Regions from separate parts of the Brucella pituitosa genome, predicted to be linked through region 2. Evidence: riboswitches for the same ligand, from Rfam matches in the RefSeq annotation. Region 2 holds a riboswitch; each other region holds the start of a gene.

Region 1 (6,976 bases), on a different replicon from region 2:
GGTATTTGGGGTGCCGCACTCTTCATGTTCCTCATAGTCTCAATGCTCAACACCTATGGCTTCGGTGCCGGTGTTCGTCTGGTCCTGACGGGGCTCACCATCATTGCTGTGATTTTCCTCGCCAGCAGTCGCAGATCCGAGCGTTAAACAGTATCCCCGGAGTAATTTCCTTGTCTCAAAATCATTCGATTTACGAAATTCACGACGAACGCTTCAAGCAGATGATTGTATCGAGCGCCGGTCTCGATGAACTTTACAGTGACTGTCGCTGGGCCGAAGGCCCGGTCTGGTTTGGCGATCTGAACTGCCTGCTTTGGAGTGACATTCCAAACCAGCGTATTTTGCGCTGGGTGCCGGAAGGCGGCGTTTCTGTCTTTCGGCAGCCTTCAAATTTTGCCAATGGCAATACGCGTGACCGCGAAGGACGACTTGTTTCCTGTGAACACGGCGGACGCCGGGTCACTCGCACGGAACTCGACGGCAGTATCACAGTGCTTGCGGACAGCTATCAGGGCAAAAAACTCAACGCGCCGAATGATGTCATTGTGCGCTCCGATGGCACCATCTGGTTCACTGATCCAACCTACGGCATCATTGCGGATTATGAAGGCTACAAGGCCGACCCTGAACAACCAACCCGCAATGTCTATCGACTTGAACCGAGAAGTGGTGAACTTACAGCGGTTGTCACGGACTTTGTGCAGCCAAACGGCCTCGCCTTTTCACCGGATGAAACCAAGCTCTTTGTTGCCGACAGCGCTTATAGCCACGACGAACAAGCGCCACGTCATATCCGGGTCTTTGATGTCACAGACGACGGCAAGCGCGTAAGCGGCGGTAAGATTTTCTGCACCATCGATAATGGCCTGCCGGACGGATTCCGTTTTGATACCGAAGGTAATTTGTGGACCAGTGCTGGCGATGGCGTACATTGTTTCTCACCGCAGGGTGAACTTCTCGGCAAGATTAAGACACCGCAAACGGTGGCAAATGTGACCTTTGGTGGCCCTCGCCGCAACCGTCTTTTCATTGCGGCAACGAGATCACTCTATGCGGTCTATTTGACCGTCACGGGTGCACAGCACCCTTGAATAAAGTACGGCGACCACCCGAAAAAGATGGTCGCCGCTGAATAATGCTTACACTAATTCATTTGAAAAATTAAATTAGCCACATGCCCGTTTTTGGTTCTGCCCTGCAGGACAGGCATGCCAATATCTATACCTTGTTCAAATCCGAACCACCACCGCTCCACAAAATCACCCATGGAAACCGATTTAGGTTCACACATCCGGAACCCGAAATAACGACACATCCGCAATATGATTGCATCGATCACTCCGGCAATGCGACCTCAACCTTCAACAATCGAGAGAGCGCCTTTCCAAATGCGACATGCGGCCATATAAACAAACCGTCAATCAAATGGAAACAGTTTGTCAACAAAAACACTCACATCGCCGTGATAAACTTAAGCAAAAAGTGAAATTTTTCACAAACTTAGTAGAAAACAACCATTCCATATATTAGCATTTGCCTTATAAATTCATATTTATTTCGATCATATTCAATGAATATTAACAAAACCGAATAAATGATTTCCTGGTCGTTATGCTGATTGCTTCAGCTCCAGAGCCGCATAACCTGGTACACGGTAACGAATATGACATCCATGCACACCGTGATATTCGACATCCACCTCAACACCGAAAACACTGCGAATACATTCGGCTCGTAAAACCTCGCGCGGTGTCCCTAATTCTACAATCTGTCCTTTGTTCATGATTGCGATACGATCGCAGAACATGGCCGCATGGTTCAGGTCATGCAGTGCGGCGACGACGGTCAATTTCTGACGCCTGACAAGATCGAGCAATCCGATTTGATGACCGATATCGAGATGATTTGTCGGCTCATCCAGAAGCAGTATCTGCGGGTCCTGTGCTAAAGCACGGGCAATATGCACACGTTGGCGCTCCCCGCCTGAGAGCGTGTGCCAATAACGACCTGCCAGATGTGCCATATCAACATTGGCCAGCGCCCGATCGACAACGGCATCGTCCTGCTCTGACCAGGGAGACAGAGCGCCAAGATATGGCGTGCGCCCCAACTCCACCGCCTGCCTTGCGGTGATGCGCTCTGTTGTGCCCGCCTGTTGTTCAACAAGTGCCAGTTTGCGCGCAATCTCGCGCCGATTAAATTTTTGGATCGGCTTACCGCAAAGTTTTACTTCTCCCGAACGACTGCGTCGTACACCTGAAAGCAGAGACAGAAAACTTGTTTTGCCTGAGCCATTTGGCCCGATGATACCGAGGAATTCTCCCTCTTTCACATCGAGCGAAACGCTACGCAGGATATCAACGCCTCCTGCTGACCAACTGACGTTGTTTGTAGAGAGCATCATGATTGTGCCCTTCTCTGTCCAAGCAGCAGCGCAAATGCCGGGGCACCGACCAATGCCGTAATGACTCCGATAGGCAAAACCTGACCGGGAATAATAATGCGAGACACAATATCGGCCAGGATCATAAAGATTGCACCGATGAGCGCCGCCGCAGGCAACAACCTGCCGTGACGTACACCGACCAGCATGCGCGCAGCATGAGGAATAACCAGACCAATGAAGCCGATGGAACCGACAATCGACACCATCACGGCCGTCATCATGGCGCTCACACCAATCAAAACGGCATAAACGCGCCGCACCGGAATACCAAGCGATGCAGCAGATTCCGAACCGAAAGTGAAAGCATCTAACGCACGGGCATGCCAAAGACAGATAAGAAGCCCCACCACACAGGCGGGCAAGGCGAGCGCAACGTCCGGCCAGCGGACACCTGAAAGATTGCCCAACAACCAGAACATAATCCCGCGCGCCTGTTCGGCATTTGCTGCCTTCGTGACAATGAGAGATGTCAACGCGTTAAAAAGCTGCGAACCAGCAATGCCGGCCAGAATGATCGCACTGTTACCGCGCCCTGCCCGCAATGCGAGCAGGGAAACGAGAACAAAAGCCACAATCGCACCGATAAACGCTCCCACTGACAGCGAGAGCACACCTGCACCAATTCCGAGAATAGCAACGCTCACTGCCCCGGTAGAAGCCCCGGCAGAAATACCCAGAATATAGGGATCGGCCAGCGAATTGCGGAGAAGCGATTGCAGAACCACGCCCGACAAGGCCAGCGCCGCACCGCAGCAAGCTGCGACAACAGCCCGGCTCAGCCGATAGCTCCAAACGATGCCTTCATCAATCGGCGCGATAGGATAGCCGGCATTCCAGACGCGGTTGGCGATGGTCTTCGCCACCACGTCCAGAGGTATGGCAGTTTCACCAATGGCAGCACCCAGCCACAAAGCAACGAAGAGCAGGACGAGCGCAAGTACTCCCAAAAGCACCCGGGAACTCATCGTGGTTTTCAGTGAAATGCCTGCTATGGCTGCCTTTGACATCACTTATTCAGATCCGAACCGGCAATATCGGCAGCCAGCGTTTCAATGCCCTCGATCACTCGCAACGACGTGCTCATCGACTGTGCATCGATATCGAAAACATATCCACCTTCAACAGCAGGCATTAATTTCGTCACAGGATCGGTCTTGAGAAACTGATGTTTGACCGCAATGTCATCGGCAGGATAACGACGACGATCAAGCTTCGCTGCAACGATCATCGATGGGCCCGCCTTGGCGATTGTTTCCCAACCCACCGCTGGCCATTCTTCTTCACTCTCAATCACATTCCTGATGCCGAGCGCAGAAAGGATGTAGGCAGGAGCGCCGAACTTACCAGCAACATAAGGATCAGCATCAACCTGTGTGCTGGAGAACCAGGCAACAGCCGAAAGCTTTCCATCTGCGGAACCGATCTTTTTGCGGGCTGCATCTTCACGTGCCTTGAGCTCTGCGATCAGCTTTTCACCGCGATCCTGTACATTGAATATCTGAGCCAGTTCGCCGATTTCCTGATAGACGATATTCATCGTGAATGGCGCTGTGCGAACACCATCGCCGCCACCAGAATTATCTTTGCCGACGCAATCGGAAGGCGATGTGTAGGCAGGAATACCCAATTCTTCGAATTGTTCCGGTTTGGCCACAATGCCCATCGGCCCGACATGCCACTGGAAATCCGCCGTAACAATGTCTGGCTTTTGCGTAAGTACGCTTTCAAAACTCGGATCGTTATCAGCCAGGCGCTTTACCTTGGCATTCACCTCCTCAAAGCCTTTGAGGACCGGGCCGAACCAAACAGCCGTACCCACAACCTTGTCGCCGAGGCCAAGGCTGTAGAGGATCTCCGTGCTGCTCTGACCAACGGCGACTGCCCGCTCCGGCGCGTGTTTGAAGGTTACATCGCGACCGCAGTTTTTCAGCGTCAGCGGATATTGGGTTTCTGCTGCCTGCGCCGCGAAACCGGTTGCGAAAAGAGCGACTGCGCCCAGAAGTGCGCTAAATGGCACTTGGCCTGAAATTTTCATCTAAATCCCCGAAATGATATGAGAAAAAGCCGCATCAAACGGCGGAAGCGATCCGGCGCTTAAAGAGAACGGACATATCCGGGGATATGAATGACAATGGGAGACGACGTCTTGCGACGTTTAAAGCTGTCATAACCAACTCCTGCTCCGGGCATCCCCGCCCGTGACAATGGACTACGTTAGACGGCAGGTCTCCTGGCTCGCAGATATTCGCTGTTCATCTGCCTTCCCGAGCTGTTTGTAACAAGCCCAGTGACATGACGCTTTTGAGGCATCACAAGGATGAACGGCAATCCGCTTACAGTTGCGGGGGCAGCCACGGTTTCGGCCCCTTTTGGGTCGTCCTCACCGTGTTCCCTATTAATCCCCTTCACTCTCGGTCGGGGGAACCGTCGTAACTTTATTACATCGCACCTTTGGACACGTCAAGCGAAGCCGGACGCTTATTCGGCTATATAAAAGCGCCACATAAGACTTTTTGCTAATACGATCTTGCAAGTAAAACGAGCGGCATTGCTTGCTGGTATATTGCAATTCTCTGCTGTAGTCTCCAGATCAGGAGTCTCTGACTGGGAAGCAGAGGGTTTTGAGGAGGGCTGTCAAAAGACAGCAGAAAATTGCACGCAAAGTGCATTCAGGGAGGATTTATGCGTAAATGGATTCTGGCCATTTCGTCTGTGGCAGCGCTTGCAATGACAGGCGCGGCTTCGGCTGAAGATTATAAAGTACTGGCACCAGCAGCACCGGGTGGTGGCTGGGATCAGACAGCACGCACCATGCAGAGCGTGCTTCAGGATGAAAAGATTTCCGGCAGCGTTCAGGTTATCAACGTTCCGGGCGCAGGTGGCACCATTGGCCTCGCGCAGTTCGTCAATCAGAATAAAGGCGATCCGAGCCAGCTCATCGTTGGCGGCTATGTTATGGTCGGCGCGATCCTGACCAACAATTCGCCGGTAAATCTTGACGCGATCACGCCAATTGCTCGCCTCACCGGCGAATATGAAGCTATCGTCGTTCCAGCATCATCCGACATTCAAAATCTTGGTGATCTCGTCACCAAACTGAAAGCCGACCCAGGTTCTGTCTCGTGGGGCGGCGGTTCTGCTGGCGGCACGGACCACATTACGGCCGGCCTTTTCGCCAAAGCCGTTGGCGTTGACCCGACCAAAGTCAATTACATCGCCTTTTCCGGTGGCGGTGAGGCACTTGCAGCAATTCTTGGCAATCAGGTGACTGTGGGTATTTCCGGCTACGGTGAATTTGATCCGCAGATCAAGGCTGGCACGCTGCGCATCATCGGCATCTCCAGTGACGAACGCATTGAAGGCATCGATGCTCCGACGTTCAAGGAAAGCGGCGTTGATGTTTCAATCCAGAACTGGCGTATGATTGGCGCTGCGCCCGATATTACTGCGGAACAAGTAGCCGTCATCAATGCCGATGTTGAGAAGATGGTGAAATCGGAATCCTGGCAGAAGGCACTTAAGGATAAAGGCTGGGCCGACACCTATCTGGCAGGCGATGCGTTCAAGGAACAGCTCGCCAAAGACGTGGCGTCCACTGAAACCATCCTCAAGGAAATCGGCCTCGTCAAATGACAGGATCTGAACAGCAGGCAGAGCGCCGTTCCACTGGAACGGCGCCGGATTATGCAGCTCTTGTGATCGCCTTCATTCTGGGAGCGGTCGCTATCGCGATTGCCTGGTCAACCGCCTATGGCAACAACGTTCTTTCCTATTCGCCAGTTGGGCCAAAAACTGTGCCCTATATCATTGCCGCCGGGTTGTTCATCCTGTCTATATGGACGGTGATCAGTGCTATTAAAGGCGACTTTCCAGAGCGCGAACATCAGGAAATCGCGCCTATGGCCTGGATCGTCGGTGGCTTGGTTATTCAGATGCTGACGATGAAAACTTTGGGATTTTCCATCGCAACGGGGCTACTCTTTGCGGCAACGGCGCGCGGATTTGGTTATCGCAAGTTCTGGATCAGCGTGCCTGTCGGCATCGTCTTTGCATTCGTCATCTGGTTCATTTTTGCGCGCGGCCTGCAGCTTTCGCTGCCATCAGGCTGGCTTGAGCATCTGGTTTAGAGCGAGACAACAATGGATACTGTCACTCTTCTCGCCAACGGACTTCTGGTGGCGCTTGAACCGGCAAACCTTATTTATGCGCTGATTGGCGTCACACTTGGTACGGCTGTTGGCGTACTGCCGGGCATCGGCCCGGCGCTGACTGTGGCATTGCTTCTACCTGTCACTTATAAACTTGATCCTGCCGGATCGCTCATCATGTTTGCCGGTATTTACTACGGTGGTATGTATGGCGGTTCAACCACGTCGATCCTGCTCAACACGCCCGGAGAAAGTGCTTCCATCGTCACGGCGTTGGAGGGCAACAAAATGGCGCGAGCGGGGCGCGGCGGGCCAGCACTTGCAACCGCCGCCATCGGTTCCTTTATTGCAGGACTTATCGCCACTCTGGCACTGGCATTCG
Region 2 (6,976 bases):
GCTGTTTGGTCATGACAAGCACGAACGTGAGCGCCGCATCGCCGATCTTCTGGCTCGAACGGGGATGTCGCCCTTTGCGGATCGCCCGGCGGGTAAGCTTTCGGGCGGCATGAAGCAGAAGACAAGTCTTTGCTGTTCGCTGATCCACGATCCCGATTTATTAATCCTCGATGAGCCGACAACGGGTGTTGATCCCTTGTCGCGTCGTCAGTTCTGGGAGCTGATCGACGACATCCGCAAGGATCGTCCGGGGATGAGTGTCATTGTTGCGACGGCTTATATGGAAGAAGCGGAGCGCTTCGACTGGCTGGTTGCAATGAATGATGGCCAGATTCTTGCGACCGGCACACCACAGGAACTGCTTGAGAAAACCAAAACGCCCAATCTTGATGCGGCCTTCATTGCGCTTTTGCCGGAAGAACTTCGTCGGGGGCATAGCGATGTTGTCATGCCGCCACGCAATCCGCAGGCAGATAGCGGTATCGCTATCGAGGCAGAGCATGTCACGGTGCGGTTTGGCAATTTTACTGCCGTCGATAATGTGAGTTTCCGTATTCCGCGCGGCGAGATTTTCGGTTTTCTCGGATCGAATGGCTGCGGCAAGTCCACGACCATGAAAGTGCTGACCGGGCTTTTGCCAGCGAGCGAAGGCACGGCGCGGCTGTTCGGACGTGAGGTCGATCCAAAGGATATCGATATACGTCGTCATGTCGGCTACATGTCACAGGCTTTCTCGCTCTATTCCGAGCTCACAGTTCATCAGAATCTTGAGCTTCATGCCAAGCTGTTTGGCATGGCAGAGGACGATACCAAACGCAGAATCAAGGAACTGGCCCAAAGGTTTGATTTAGCTGGTGTTATGGATGATTTGCCGGACTCGATGCCCCTTGGCATTCGTCAGCGTTTGTCGCTGGCTGTGGCACTGATCCATTCACCGGACATTCTCATTCTCGATGAGCCGACATCGGGCGTCGATCCGGTTGCGCGCGATGCATTCTGGCAGATACTTGCCGATCTTTCGCGCAAGGATAATGTGACGATCTTTGTCTCGACCCATTTCATGAATGAGGCCGAGCTTTGTGATCGCATTTCCCTGATGCATGCGGGTAAGGTGCTGATCAGCGACACGCCAAAAGCCATTACCGCAAGCCGCAATGCAGCAACGCTTGAAGATGCGTTTATTGCCTATCTCGAAGAAGCGATAGGTGAGACCACGCCACAGAAAAGCAATCAGGAAAAGGTCGATCCGATACCGGAAAAGAAGCCGGAGAAGAGAATAACGCCTTCATCGAGCTGGTTGCCAAACCCACGACGGATGCTGGCTTTTTCACGTCGCGAAGCGCTGGAGCTCAAGCGCGATCCGATCCGTGCGACATTAGCCATTCTTGGTACTGTCATTCTTATGTTCGTCATCGGCTATGGTATTAATCTTGACGTCGAAGACCTGACATTTGCGGTTCTTGATCGCGATGACACCACGATCAGCCGGGATTATACCCAGCAGCTTGCCGGTTCGCGCTATTTTACCGAAAAGCCACCAATTACCGACTATGACGATCTCGACCGACGGATGCGTGAGGGTGAGATAAGTCTTGCGATTGAAATTCCACCGAATTTTGGCAGCAATGTCGCGCATGGTCGCCCTGTTGAGGTGGCTGCCTGGATCGACGGCGCCATGCCGACGCGAGCGGAAACCGTGCGTGGTTATGTGCAGGGGATGCATGCCAATTGGCTGACGCAGAAGGCGCGTGAGCTTTATGGAGATGCTGCCACCGTCGGCAATTTCAATCTCGAAATCCGCTATCGGTATAATCCGGACGTGCAGAGCCTTGTGGCTATGGTTCCAGCAGTCATCCCGCTTTTGCTTTTGATGATCCCGGCGATGCTCGCTGTGCTGAGCGTGGTGCGCGAGAAGGAACTTGGCTCGATCATCAATTTCTACGTAACGCCAGTTACGAAATTCGAGTTTCTGCTGGGCAAACAACTGCCCTATATCGCGCTGGCCTTCCTCAATTTCCTGATGTTGACAGGCTTCGCGGTTTTCATATTCCGCGTGCCATTTACCGGAAGCTTCCTGACCTATGCCACAGCAGCGCTGCTCTATGTCATCATCACGACTGGTATGGGCTTAGTGATATCGACCTTTATCAATAGCCAGATTGCAGCGATTTTCGGCACAGCATTGCTGACGCTCATTCCTGCTGTGCAATATTCTGGCATTATTGATCCTGTCTCATCCTTGCAGGGAGCGGGTGCCTTTATCGGGAAAATTTATCCGACAACCTATTTCGTGACGATCTCGCGCGGGACTTTCTCTAAGGCGCTCGATTTTACCGATCTGGCGGGGTCGTTTCTGCCGCTGCTGATTGCAATCCCGGTGCTTACCGTTCTCGGCATTGTTCTCCTTAAGAAACAGGCGGGCTGAGATGCGGATTTCCAATATACTCCAGCTTGGTATCAAGGAACTGCGCGGACTGGCGCGCGATCCGATGCTTCTGCTGCTCATTGTCTATGCCTTTACGCTCGCAATCTACACGGCGGCGAAGGCTATGCCTGAAAACCTCAACAATGCGGCTATAGCCATTGTCGATGAGGATCAGTCGCCGGTTTCGGGTCGGATTACGACCGCGTTTTATCCGCCATATTTTGTGCCGCCCAAACTCATCTCGTCTCATGAGATGGATAAGCGCATGGATGCGGGGCTGGATACATTCGCACTCGATATTCCGCCGAATTTCCAGCGTGATCTTCTCGCCGGGCGTTCGCCAACAATCCAGCTGAATGTTGATGCAACACGCATGAGCCAGGCCTTTACGGGTGGTGGTTATGTGCAGTCGATTGTCTCGAGCGAAGTTTCCGAGTTTCTCAATCGCTATCGCGGGGACACGCAAACGCCGGTTGGCCTCAATTTGCGTGCAAGGTTCAATCAGGATCTGAACAAGGGGTGGTTCGGCGCGATCACCAATGTCATCTCGTCGGTGACGATGCTCTCAATTATTCTGACGGGTGCAGCCCTTATCCGTGAGCGCGAGCATGGCACCATCGAGCACCTTTTGGTGATGCCGGTAACGCCGCTTGAGATCATGATTTCCAAGGTCTGGTCTATGGGTATGGTGGTTCTGGTCGCTACGGCCTTTTCGCTGATCGTGGTGGTGCAGGGCGTTCTGGCGGTGCCGATCAACGGTTCACTGACACTGTTTCTGGCGGGAGCTGCATTGCAGCTTTTTGCAACCACCAGCCTTGGCATTTTTCTCGCAACGATTGCCGGTTCGATGCCGCAGTTTGGCCTTCTGCTAATGCTGGTTTTGCTGCCGCTTCAGGTTCTCTCAGGCGGTACAACGCCGCGTGAGAGTATGCCTGAAATTATCCAGAACATCATGCTGGCAGCACCCAACACACATTTCGTGATGCTCGCGCAATCGGTGTTGTTCCGGGGGGCAGGACTCAGCGTCGTGTGGCCGCAATTACTGGCCATGATTGTAATCGGAAGCGTTCTTTTCTTCTTTGCGCTGCGTCGCTTCCGCGATTTCCTGAGATAGGAAAACCTTTGCAATTCAACCATCTGAATCACTTCGCTCTGAATGTGATTCAGATGGGGCACATTGTTGCAGTTGATAATCTTCCTTCCCCTTGCTATCGCTCACTTCAGGAAACGGTTCTGCCCGAGAGGGTGGATGAAAAGGGAACACGGTGAAGCATTAAATTGCTGATGCCGAGACTGCCCCCGCAACTGTAACCGGAGAGTCATCCTCCCATGATCGTATCTCACGATCATAGCCACTGAGCATTCGTGTTCGGGAAGGCGGAGGACCGATGAAGACCCGGAAGTCAGGAGACCTGCCGTATCCAGTCACCCATGGCTGACACGAGGGGTGTTCAGTCGCGGCCGTCCGTAGCGGTGACATTGTGAAATGTTGCCGTGGGACAAAGACAGGGCGCTTGCGCCCTGATTTCTGACACCTGCGGTGAAGCAAAGCTTGCGCGCAGGAAGTAGAAATAAATGCATATTCTCCGACTATCGGCATATCTTGCATCGACCGTTCTTGTGGCGGTGCCGTTGGATGCAATCGCACAGACAAACTTAAACGCGCAGGATGGCGTCGTGCTCGACACGATTGTTGTAACGTCGCTGCGCCGCGCAACATCGTTGCAGCGTTCGACGTCTTCGGTCACGGTGATTGATAAGGCCGAGATAGAGCGTTCTGCCTCACCGGATCTCCAGTCGCTGCTGCAATATTATCCGGGCATTTCGATCACCACGAATGGTGGGCAGGGATCATCTTCCAATCTCTATATTCGAGGAATGTCATCGAAACAGACAGTCGTTCTGGTGAATGGCGTGCGAACAGCTTCGGCGACGACCGGGGCGACTGCGCTTTCCAATATTCCGTTGAGCTCGATTGATCGTATTGAAATCGCCAAAGGCGCGCATTCCTCGCAATATGGTGCCGATGCCATGGGTGGCGTCATCAACATCATCACCAGGCAGGGCGGAGTTTGTGGCGAGCGCTCTTTCTGCGGGAGCGTGACAACAGGTGTAACGCATCCATGGGGCGGTTATGCATCCGGTTCGCTGCAGGGACGCAGCAAAGACGGTATCGATTATGCGTTTGGTGCGGCGATGACAGGCACACGGGGTTATAATTTCACAACTCCTGAAGCTTTTGGTTATGAGCCTGATCGCGATGGTTTCCTGCAGGGATCGTTCAACTTCGCGCTGTCGAAGGATTTTGACTGGGGCAAGATTTATACGGACGGCCTTTTAAGCCGGGGGCGCAATCAATATGATGCGAAAGCCCCTTCTGCTAACGAAGCTTACACAACTGCATTCAGCGGCAAGCTTGGTGCGCGGATCGATCACACATCAGACTCGTCGTCGACGATCGAGTTCAGCTCTGGCCTTGATCATAGCAGGAATTTTCGCAAAGGCGTCAGTGGCTCGGACCGCTTTGAAACCAAGCGCTATGGCATCTTCGCTTCAACGGAAAAGCAGTTCGATACCGGCAATGTCTCGCATGTCGTGACGGGCGGCGTTGAGGCTTATCGCGAAGAGGTGGATGCAACGACTGCTTATGCTGAGACGAGTCGCAATCTCGCTGCTGTGTTTGGCCAATATTCGCTTGAATATGATGCGCTGCGTTTTGATGGCGGTGTGCGCTATGACTACAATGAGCAATTCGGTGACGTCGTGACGTATAATTTCGGTACGAGTTACGAAATCCTGCCTGATCTTGTGCTGCGTTCGTCGTTTGGAACGGGCTTCCGTGCTCCTACCTTCAATGAGCTTTATTATCCCGGTTTTGCCAATGCCGACTTGCAACCGGAAAAATCACGCTCCTACGAGATTGGCTTCAACTGGCAGGCCAGCGCCAACACAAGCCTTGATATGGCTTTTTATCAAACATGGCTGCGCGATGCGATCTTGAGCACAGCACCTTCCTATCTGCCTTATAATATTGCGCGTGCGCAGGTTACGGGTTTTGAGGCGACACTTGCACATCGCTTTAACGACAGTTGGGGCGTCAAAGGCTCCATAGATCTGAAACGTCCGATAGACGAGGATACCGATAATGATCTGGCCTATCGTGAACGGGTGAAAGCGATGGCAGAGGTGAACTTCAAGCCGGTTGAAAAACTCGATTTAACGGCAAGGATGCGTTACGGCGGCTCGCGCTACACGAGCGCTGCGAACACGACCAAGCTCGATCCTTATGTGACGGCTGATTTCATCGCACTTTATGACATCGACACTCAGTCGCAGTTGAAGCTTTCGGTGGAGAATATTTTCGACAAGGATTACCAGACGACGTCTGGCTATAATGCGCCGGGGCGCAGCTTCAATATCGGGCTGACGCGGAATTTCTAACGAGATGCAGAACATGAAAACGCAGCCCGCATCACGGAAAATCAGGCTTAGTCTTTTGGCAGGCCTGTTTCTGGCTGCGTTTCATTCCGCTCACGCGGATGGATTGCCCAAGCGTGTGGTGTCGATCAATGTCTGCACAGATCAGCTGGCAATGTTGCTGGCAGATGCCACGCAACTACAGTCGGTGTCGTATCTTTCGCGTGATCCGCTTTTGTCGGTCATGACTGAGAAGGCCAGACAGCTTCCCGTCAATCATGGACAGGCAGAGGAAGTCTTTCTCATGAAGCCTGATCTGGTACTGGCAGGCACGTTCTCTGCGCGGGCTACCGTCGGACTGCTTCGTGATCTCGGTGTGCGTGTTGAGGAGTTTGCGCCTGCGCGTTCCTTTGAGGATATCAAGGTGCATATGAAGCGCATGGGTGAATTGTTGGGGCGCAACGAAGAAGCAGATCAACAAATTGCTGCGATGGACGCTGCACTCTCAGTAATCAAACGGCCCGATCATAAGCGCACCGTCGCGCTTTATTACGCGAACAGCTACACGTCAGGGCGCGGTACGCTGATCGATGAAGCGATCCGTCTGGCCGGGCTTGATAATATTGCCGACAAAGCCGGTGTTCGCGGCTCGGCCATGCTGCCGCTGGAAATGCTGATAATGGAAAAACCGGATATTCTGGTGCGCGGATCGCGCGGTCGACCGCCAGCACTGGCTTTCGAGAATTTCGAACATCCGGCATTGCGCGCGCTCGAAGGGCACACGCGAAATGTGGCGCTCAACGATAATCTGACCGTATGTGGTGGGCCGTTCAGCGTTGAGGCAGTGGCGAGACTTGCGGAGGCTGCGCGTGACTGAAACTAGCCGCTTCTATCTTCTGCTTTTTGCACTTGGCCTGTTGGTGCTTGTGCTGTTTGCACTTTCGCTGCTGGTTGGCCCGGCATCGATTAGCATTGGTGACAGTATCCGGGCACTGCTGACCGGACAGGGCGACGCGATCGTGTTGGTCATGCGTGAAATCCGGCTGCCGCGCGCACTGCTCGCTCTTCTGATTGGCGCTTCGCTCGGCCTGTCAGGCGCTGCTCTTCAGGGTTATTTGCGCAATCCGCTGGCGG
Region 3 (6,976 bases), on a different replicon from region 2:
GATGATCGGTGGGCTTGCTGCACCCAGAGCCTGTGCCGCAGTCAGCACGAGTATATTGCGTCTGGCGATTGTCTGGTCGGTCATGTCTGCACTTCTTCAAAGTTGCCTTGATAATCGTGCCGGGCCTATTCAGCTGGCACCTGGAAATGTGTGCAAATCACCGCCATCACCTGCCGCGCTATATCGCTTTCAACGCGATACCAGATCGTTTGCCCGTCGCGACGCCCGGCAATGATGCCATCACGTCGCAGCAAAGCCAGATGCTGCGAGACCGTGGAGGCACGCAAGCCGATCAGTTCGGCAAGCTGCCCCACTGACTTCTCACCACCATGCAACCGGCAGAGGATCATGAGCCGGTGATTGTTGGCGATTGCCTTGAGGAATTCACTTGCCTCGTCGGCCGCAAGATGGGTTTTTACGCCGGGGTCGATTGGGTTAGGCTTATTCATGTCTTCGTATCTACGAAACTATGAAGATATAGTCAATCTTACTGAAAAGCGGGTATCAGGAAATTTCATTCCGATTTCCGTTTCAAACTGTAAGCGGTGGTGAAAGCGCTTCTGTCTGCAGCAATGATATTGTAGCGTTGACGCCTTGCTGTTTTTGGGTCGCGCTATTTTTTGGGTTGGAGTCGTCGTGCGTATATCGGTCTTGTGGGTTGTGTTTGGAGTTTTATTGTCTGGTCAGGCACATGCGGAAGATGACTGGAAAGCCGTCGAAGTTATAAAACCCTATGCAATTACTGGCCGCACCGGCGCTGAGCTTTATGAATCCATCGGCGAGCGCGGCCCTAAAGCCGGCAAATCCCGCGTGATCGCGCACACGACCTTTGTGTTGACCTGGGACCGCAAGTTCGACAATTCCAACAATGGCTGCACAATTGTTTCGGCCAAGCCCAAGCTGAAAATCACCTATACGCTGCCCAAGCCTTCACAGAAGCTGTCCTCTCCGGTGAGAGAGAACTGGGAACGCTTCTATGATGGCATCTACAAGCACGAGCTTGTTCATGGCGACACCGCCAAGGACATGACGCGTGAAATCGTCCGCACAACGGTTGGGCTTTCGATCCCGAATGATCCAAAGTGCCAGAAAATGCGCCGGGAACTGATCAATCGCATTACTGCGCTGGTCGAGGTTCAGCGCCAGCAAGGCCGTGATTTCGACCGTGTTGAAATGGGGTCCGGCGGCAATGTCGAGCAGCTCATTCTGGCGTTGGTGAATGGAGGCTAGAATTTCCAGCAAAAGTGCGTGAGCCTTTTGCGTCGGATAATGCGTTATGAAAAAGATAGAGCGGTTCCCAATTGGAGCCGCTCTGGCCCGTGCCAGCAATCCGGCATGGGCTTTTGTGTTTAAATGAGTTCGGCGCGTAGCGCTTTCGCTGCCGCCACCATGTTGACGAGGGCAGGGCGCACCTCGTCCCATTTGCGGGTTTTCAAACCGCAATCGGGATTGACCCAGAGCTGTCCATCGGAAAGCTGTTTGCGGGCAAGCGCCAGCAGGTCAGTCATTTCACTGACTTCCGGCACGCGTGGTGAGTGGATGTCATAAACGCCCGGTCCGATATCATTCGGATATTTGAACGACTTGAACGCATCGAGAAGCTCCATGCGTGAGCGTGAGGTTTCAATCGAAATCACGTCGGCATCCATATGAGCAATGGCGTCGATGATGTCATTGAACTCCGAATAGCACATATGGGTGTGGATCTGTGTTTGGTCGGCTACACCGCTTGAACACAGACGGAAGCTTTCGACAGCCCAATCGAGGTAGGTCGACCAGTCAGCGCGACGCAGCGGCAAGCCTTCGCGCAAGGCGGCCTCGTCGATCTGGATCATGATTGCACCGGCACCTTCCAGATCGCTCACTTCGTCACGGATGGCGAGCGCGATCTGTCGGCAGGTTGCGGCGCGCGGAATGTCATCACGAACAAACGACCAGTTGAGGATCGTCACAGGCCCGGTCAACATGCCCTTCATAGGCTTATCCGTCAGTGACTGCGCGTATTTCCACCAGGCAACCGTCATCGGCTCAGGACGGGAAACGTCACCGAAAATGATCGGAGGGCGGACATAGCGCGAGCCATAACTCTGCACCCAGGCGTATTTTGTGAAAGAGAAGCCCGAGAGCTGCTCGCCAAAATACTGAACCATGTCGTTACGCTCGAACTCGCCATGCACCAGTACATCGAGGCCGATTTCTTCCTGCCAGCGAATAGCGGCTTCAGTTTCGCGCTGGATGAAGCTCTCATATTGCGCATCGGTGATCTCACCTTTGTTGACCGCTGCGCGTGCTTTGCGCACTTCAGGGGTCTGCGGAAAAGATCCGATTGTCGTGGTGGGGAAAGCGGGCAAGCCGAGCTTGTCGCTTTGAATTTTGCGTCGCTCGGTGAACACGCTGTTGCGCTTCTTTTGAGCTTCCGTGACAGCGGCAACGCGCTGTTCAACAGCCGGACTGTGGACCTTTGGCGATGTGCGGCGGGCTGCAATGGCCTCACTTGCGGCTTTCAGTTCTGAAAGAACCGTGCTTTTGCCTGACGAAAGCGCACGTCCGAGGATAGCAATCTCATCGATCTTTTGTGCTGCAAAAGCGAGCCAGTTTTTAAGTTCTGCATCGAGCCCGGTTTCCAGTTCAAGATCAATCGGTACATGCAGGAGCGAGCAGGATGGGGCAATTTCGATGCGTTCCAGCCCGCGCTTTTCAACGATGGGCTGAATGCGGTCGATGATGGCATTGAGATCGGCGCGCCAGATATTGCGGCCATCAATTACACCGAGAGAAAGATGCTGATCGGGGCGTGCTTTCGCTACAATGTCGTTAAGCTGATCTGCGCCGCGTACCAGATCGACGTGAAGACCCGCGACCGGCAAAGCCAATGCAGTGTCGAGATTGTGGCCCAGCTCACCGAAATAGGTAGCAAGCAGGATTTTCGCGTCGGAAGCAGTGGCAAGACGCTGGTAAGCAAGTTCAAATGCAGCTTGTTCATTTGGGATGAGATCGAGAGCCAGCGCTGGTTCGTCAATCTGCACCCAGTCGGCACCGGCATTTGCAAGTTCACGCAGCAACTCTTCATAAACAGGCAGCAGCTTTGGCAGCAAGGCTACAGGATTGAAGCCTTCAGCGGTGGATTTAGCCAGCTTCAGGAATGTAACCGGGCCAAGAATAACTGGACGTGTGTGGATACCCAGTGCCTTGGCTTCGAGGAAGTGTTCGACCGGCTTGCGGGACGAAAGCCTGAACTCCTGATCATCGGTGAGTTCTGGCACCATATAGTGATAATTGGTGTCGAACCACTTGGTCATTTCAAGCGCAGTCACACCATGACCATGCCCATGTTCTTGATTGCCACAACCGCAATTGTTGCTTGTTTTGCCTTCGCTGCCACGCGCCATGGCGAAATAAGTCTGGAGCGATACGTCGCCGCTTGACCAGCCGTAACGGGCAGGGATGGCGCCGACCATTACAGCCGTATCAAGCACATGATCGTAAAGAGAGAAGTCGTTTGATGGAATTTTCGTGATGCCGTGATCGCGCTGTTCGGCCCAATTGGCCGCGCGCAAAGCGCTGGCAATAGTGAGCAGTTCTGCTTCAGACGATTTACCTGCCCAGAAAGCTTCGAGTGCAAATTTCAGTTCGCGATGACGGCCGATGCGCGGTACACCAAGGGTGGCGGTAGCGACGGTGGTTTGTGACATGGCTATATATACCCCGATATAGATGGGGGCGCGGGTTCACAGACGTGCGCGAAAAGGCTGCTTCTGGCAACCAGACCTGCAACACTCCGGGACACCCCGCCCGTGGACGTTGTTTTGTCATGGCAGGTCTCCTGGCTCGCGGGTCAGCGCCTCGATCCGCCTTCCCGGAATGTTTCGTTCCAGTGGCATGATGGATCAAGGCTCGCCGCTTACAGTTGCGGGGGCAGCACCGGTTTTGTCTTCAACGCACCGGTTTCCCTCTTAGCTTTCATCTGAAGTCTGACGAAAGAACCATAACGCCGCTCAGTCTGCCGGAAGCTTCACTGCTTGTCAATATTATATAAAGAAATGTTTATGTGTTTATGTCTAGAAAATGCCCGCACTTATTGCTTAGCCGAAAGTACTAAGTGCTCAGAACGAAGATCGGATGGCTTGTGTGAGAGAAATTGAATAAAAACAGATAATTAAGGGATCAGCGCGTAATCTTCGTGAGCGTGGGAAATATCAATTGATATGGCCCTGCGCGGGGACTCGTGCTAACGGTGCCACTATTGGGCTGGTTATATGGTCGGATATCTGAGCTAGATATCTGATTTCACTGATTAAAAAAGAGTTGGGTTTAGCCGAATCCTCAACGGCGATTATTCGCATTTTCGCCTTGAGGGGGCAGGATATGTTCGTATGAGTTTCAGATATCCCTGGCAGAGGCTGGCTTTGTTACCGCGTATTGGTAAGCAGATCATACTGCTGCTGAGCGACTGCCTGTTGTTGCTGCTCAGCGCCTATCTCGCCTTTGTCATGCGGCTTGGCTTTGTTTTTGTCCCGACGCAGACGCAGATTTTCCTGATCGCCATCGCTCCGGCTCTCGCAATCCCCGTCTTTATTCGTTTTGGTCTTTATCGGGCAATTATTCGCTATCTGGCCGAGCGAGCCATCTGGCCAATCTTTCAGGCGACCGCTATTGCAGCCCTATTCTGGGTGGCGCTGGTCTTTCTTATGGAATCATACGGCGGTGCTGGTTTGCCGCGTTCGGTTCCTCTTCTCTACTGGCTTTTGAGTACGGTGCTTATCTCTGCCAGCCGCTTTGGTGCGAAATGGCTGCTGCGCAGTGCTGAATCCAATAAGACCTATTCGAGCACAGCCCTCATCATTGGTGTTGGTGAGCCAGGACGTCAGCTGGCAACCGCACTTCGCAGCCACAGTGATACACATGTGGTCGGTTTCGTTGATCCAACTGGCCAGCTTGGCGGCATGGATATCATTGGTCTCCGGGTCTATGACATTGCAGCGATCCCGCGTTTGATCGAGAATTTTGGCGTTCGTCAGGTTGTCATATCCGAACCGGAAATCGATCAGAAGCAGCGGCAGGAACTTGCACGTCTGCTCGGGCGTCTGCCGGTTAGCACCCGCATTCTGCCGCCTATTGCTGATCTGACGGCTGGCAAATATCTTGTCAGTGCTCTGCGCAATGTCGAGATTGACGATTTGCTTGGGCGTTCGCCTGTGCCGCCAGATGTCGATTTGCTCCGCGAAGTTGTTGAAGGGCGACGCATTATGGTTACGGGCGCTGGCGGGTCGATTGGCAGCCAGCTCTGCCGCACGATTGCGCAGTGGAACCCAAGCTGCATCGTGCTTTTTGAATCGAGCGAATTCGCGCTTTATCAGATCGAGCGACAGTTACGGCAGATTGCGCAATGCGATGTCATTCCGGTGCTTGGCACGGTGGCTCATCGGCAATGTGTTGAAAAAGCTATCCGCGCCCACACCGTTGACACGGTTTATCATTGCGCAGCTTATAAGCATGTGCCGCTTGTCGAAAAGAACCCGCTTGTCGGTATCTATAACAACGTGTTCGGCACGCTGAACGTGGCTGCCGCAGCTTTTGCGACCGATGTCGAACGGATGGTGCTGATTTCATCCGACAAGGCCGTGAGGCCAACAAATGTTATGGGCGCAACAAAGCGTTGGGCCGAACTTGTCGTTTATTACTACGGGACACTCGCCGAAAAGGCGGGTCATCATAAATCGTTCTATTCCGTCCGCTTCGGCAATGTTCTGGGCTCTAACGGTTCAGTGGTTCCGCTTTTCCGCGAACAGATCGCCAATGGTGGACCCGTCACGCTCACGCACGAAGACATGACGCGTTATTTCATGTCGATCAAGGAAGCGGCCGAGCTCATCGTGCAGTCCGGCGCGATTGCCAAATCCGGTGATACCGTGCTTCTTGAGATGGGCGATCCAGTCAAAGTTCGAGATTTGGCCGAGAACATGATCCTGCTTGCTGGATTGACTGTACGCAACGCAGAGAATCCTGATGGAGACATTGCCATTGAGGTGACGGGTATTCGCGAAGGCGAGAAGATGTATGAAGAGCTTTTCTACGATCCTTCTCAAGCTCAGACGACGCGCCACCCCAAAATTATGCGTGCACCAAAGGGTCAGAAGGTTGCTGTGGACGTCCCTAAAAGCCTTGATACTCTTCGGGCTGCGATGGAGACAGAAGATGCCAACGCTGCCCGCAAGGTTCTGTTTGACGTCATAACTTCCTGAAGCGTCCGCGAAAATCGAGCAGCAGCAAAAGCACTGCGACCGCGGCGGTGAGCACGAATATAATCTGCGAAAGCATATGGTCGAAAACCATAATTGCAGCCGCACATGTTATCAGAATGATATTGAGCAGTGCGACGTGGCTCACCACCTTCGACACGCTCCACCCGGCCCGTTTGGCGACCTGATAGGCATGTTTTGAATGTGCTTTCAGAATGTTCTCGCCTGCCAGACCGCGTAAGATGATCGTCGTGCCAGCATCAAGCACGTAATAGAGCGGCAGAATAAGCGCGACCGCTATATGCGTTTCCCGTGCCAGAAGCAGAAGCGCGGTTCCGGCAAGCAGCCCCAGCGGAAAGCTGCCGGAATCGCCCAAAAAAACGATTGCGGGTGGACGGTTGTAAAAAGCAAACCCGAGAAGGCCGCCTGCTATGATCGCGGCAATTGTGCCGCTTTCAACGCCTGCGAGCTGAAACGCTGCCAGCAGCGCAATTCCAGCCATGGGTACGCCGATGCCTGCGACAGTCATGCAATCCAGGCCATCCATAAAGTTTGTGACATTGATTGCAGCGACAAGCGTGATGACGATCAGCGTGATCTCAGCCCAATGAGGCAAAAGCTCTGGCAATAGTCGGAAATCGGGGCCGAGCCCATAAACCACCAGGCATGCGGCTACAAACTGCGAGCCAAAGCGTGTTGTGACGGAAAGCTCAAAACGATCATCCAGTCCACCGATA

The links. A riboswitch is a leader RNA that binds a small molecule or an ion and turns the genes downstream of it on or off. The one in region 2 is predicted to bind cobalamin.
Region 1: it holds a riboswitch for cobalamin, as region 2 does, so the genes downstream of both, ACSME1_RS18305 (ABC transporter substrate-binding protein) here and ACSME1_RS02535 (TonB-dependent receptor domain-containing protein) in region 2, are expected to answer to the same signal.
Region 3: it holds a riboswitch for cobalamin, as region 2 does, so the genes downstream of both, metE (5-methyltetrahydropteroyltriglutamate--homocysteine S-methyltransferase) here and ACSME1_RS02535 (TonB-dependent receptor domain-containing protein) in region 2, are expected to answer to the same signal.

What each region holds. Positions count from the first base shown of each region.
Region 1 covers NZ_OZ264093.1:1,513,956-1,520,931, forward strand. The annotation lists gene ACSME1_RS18285 (ABC transporter permease) at 1-147, shown strand, start outside; gene ACSME1_RS18290 (SMP-30/gluconolactonase/LRE family protein) at 222-1,091, shown strand; gene ACSME1_RS18295 (ABC transporter ATP-binding protein) at 1,610-2,404, opposite strand; gene ACSME1_RS18300 (FecCD family ABC transporter permease) at 2,401-3,411, opposite strand; gene ACSME1_RS18305 (ABC transporter substrate-binding protein) at 3,453-4,481, opposite strand; cobalamin riboswitch at 4,650-4,890, opposite strand; gene ACSME1_RS18310 (Bug family tripartite tricarboxylate transporter substrate binding protein) at 5,129-6,079, shown strand; gene ACSME1_RS18315 (tripartite tricarboxylate transporter TctB family protein) at 6,076-6,573, shown strand; gene ACSME1_RS18320 (tripartite tricarboxylate transporter permease) at 6,586-6,976, shown strand, end outside.
Region 2 covers NZ_OZ264092.1:519,974-526,949, reverse strand. The annotation lists gene rbbA (ribosome-associated ATPase/putative transporter RbbA) at 1-2,425, shown strand, start outside; gene ACSME1_RS02540 (ABC transporter permease) at 2,427-3,539, shown strand; cobalamin riboswitch at 3,637-3,859, shown strand; gene ACSME1_RS02535 (TonB-dependent receptor domain-containing protein) at 4,001-5,866, shown strand; gene ACSME1_RS02530 (ABC transporter substrate-binding protein) at 5,880-6,719, shown strand; gene ACSME1_RS02525 (FecCD family ABC transporter permease) at 6,712-6,976, shown strand, end outside.
Region 3 covers NZ_OZ264093.1:391,435-398,410, reverse strand. The annotation lists gene ACSME1_RS13120 (MFS transporter) at 1-84, opposite strand, end outside; gene ACSME1_RS13115 (ArsR/SmtB family transcription factor) at 126-449, opposite strand; gene ACSME1_RS13110 (DUF922 domain-containing Zn-dependent protease) at 643-1,230, shown strand; gene metE (5-methyltetrahydropteroyltriglutamate--homocysteine S-methyltransferase) at 1,350-3,692, opposite strand; cobalamin riboswitch at 3,797-4,003, opposite strand; gene ACSME1_RS13100 (polysaccharide biosynthesis protein) at 4,374-6,242, shown strand; gene ACSME1_RS13095 (glycoside hydrolase) at 6,229-6,976, opposite strand, start outside.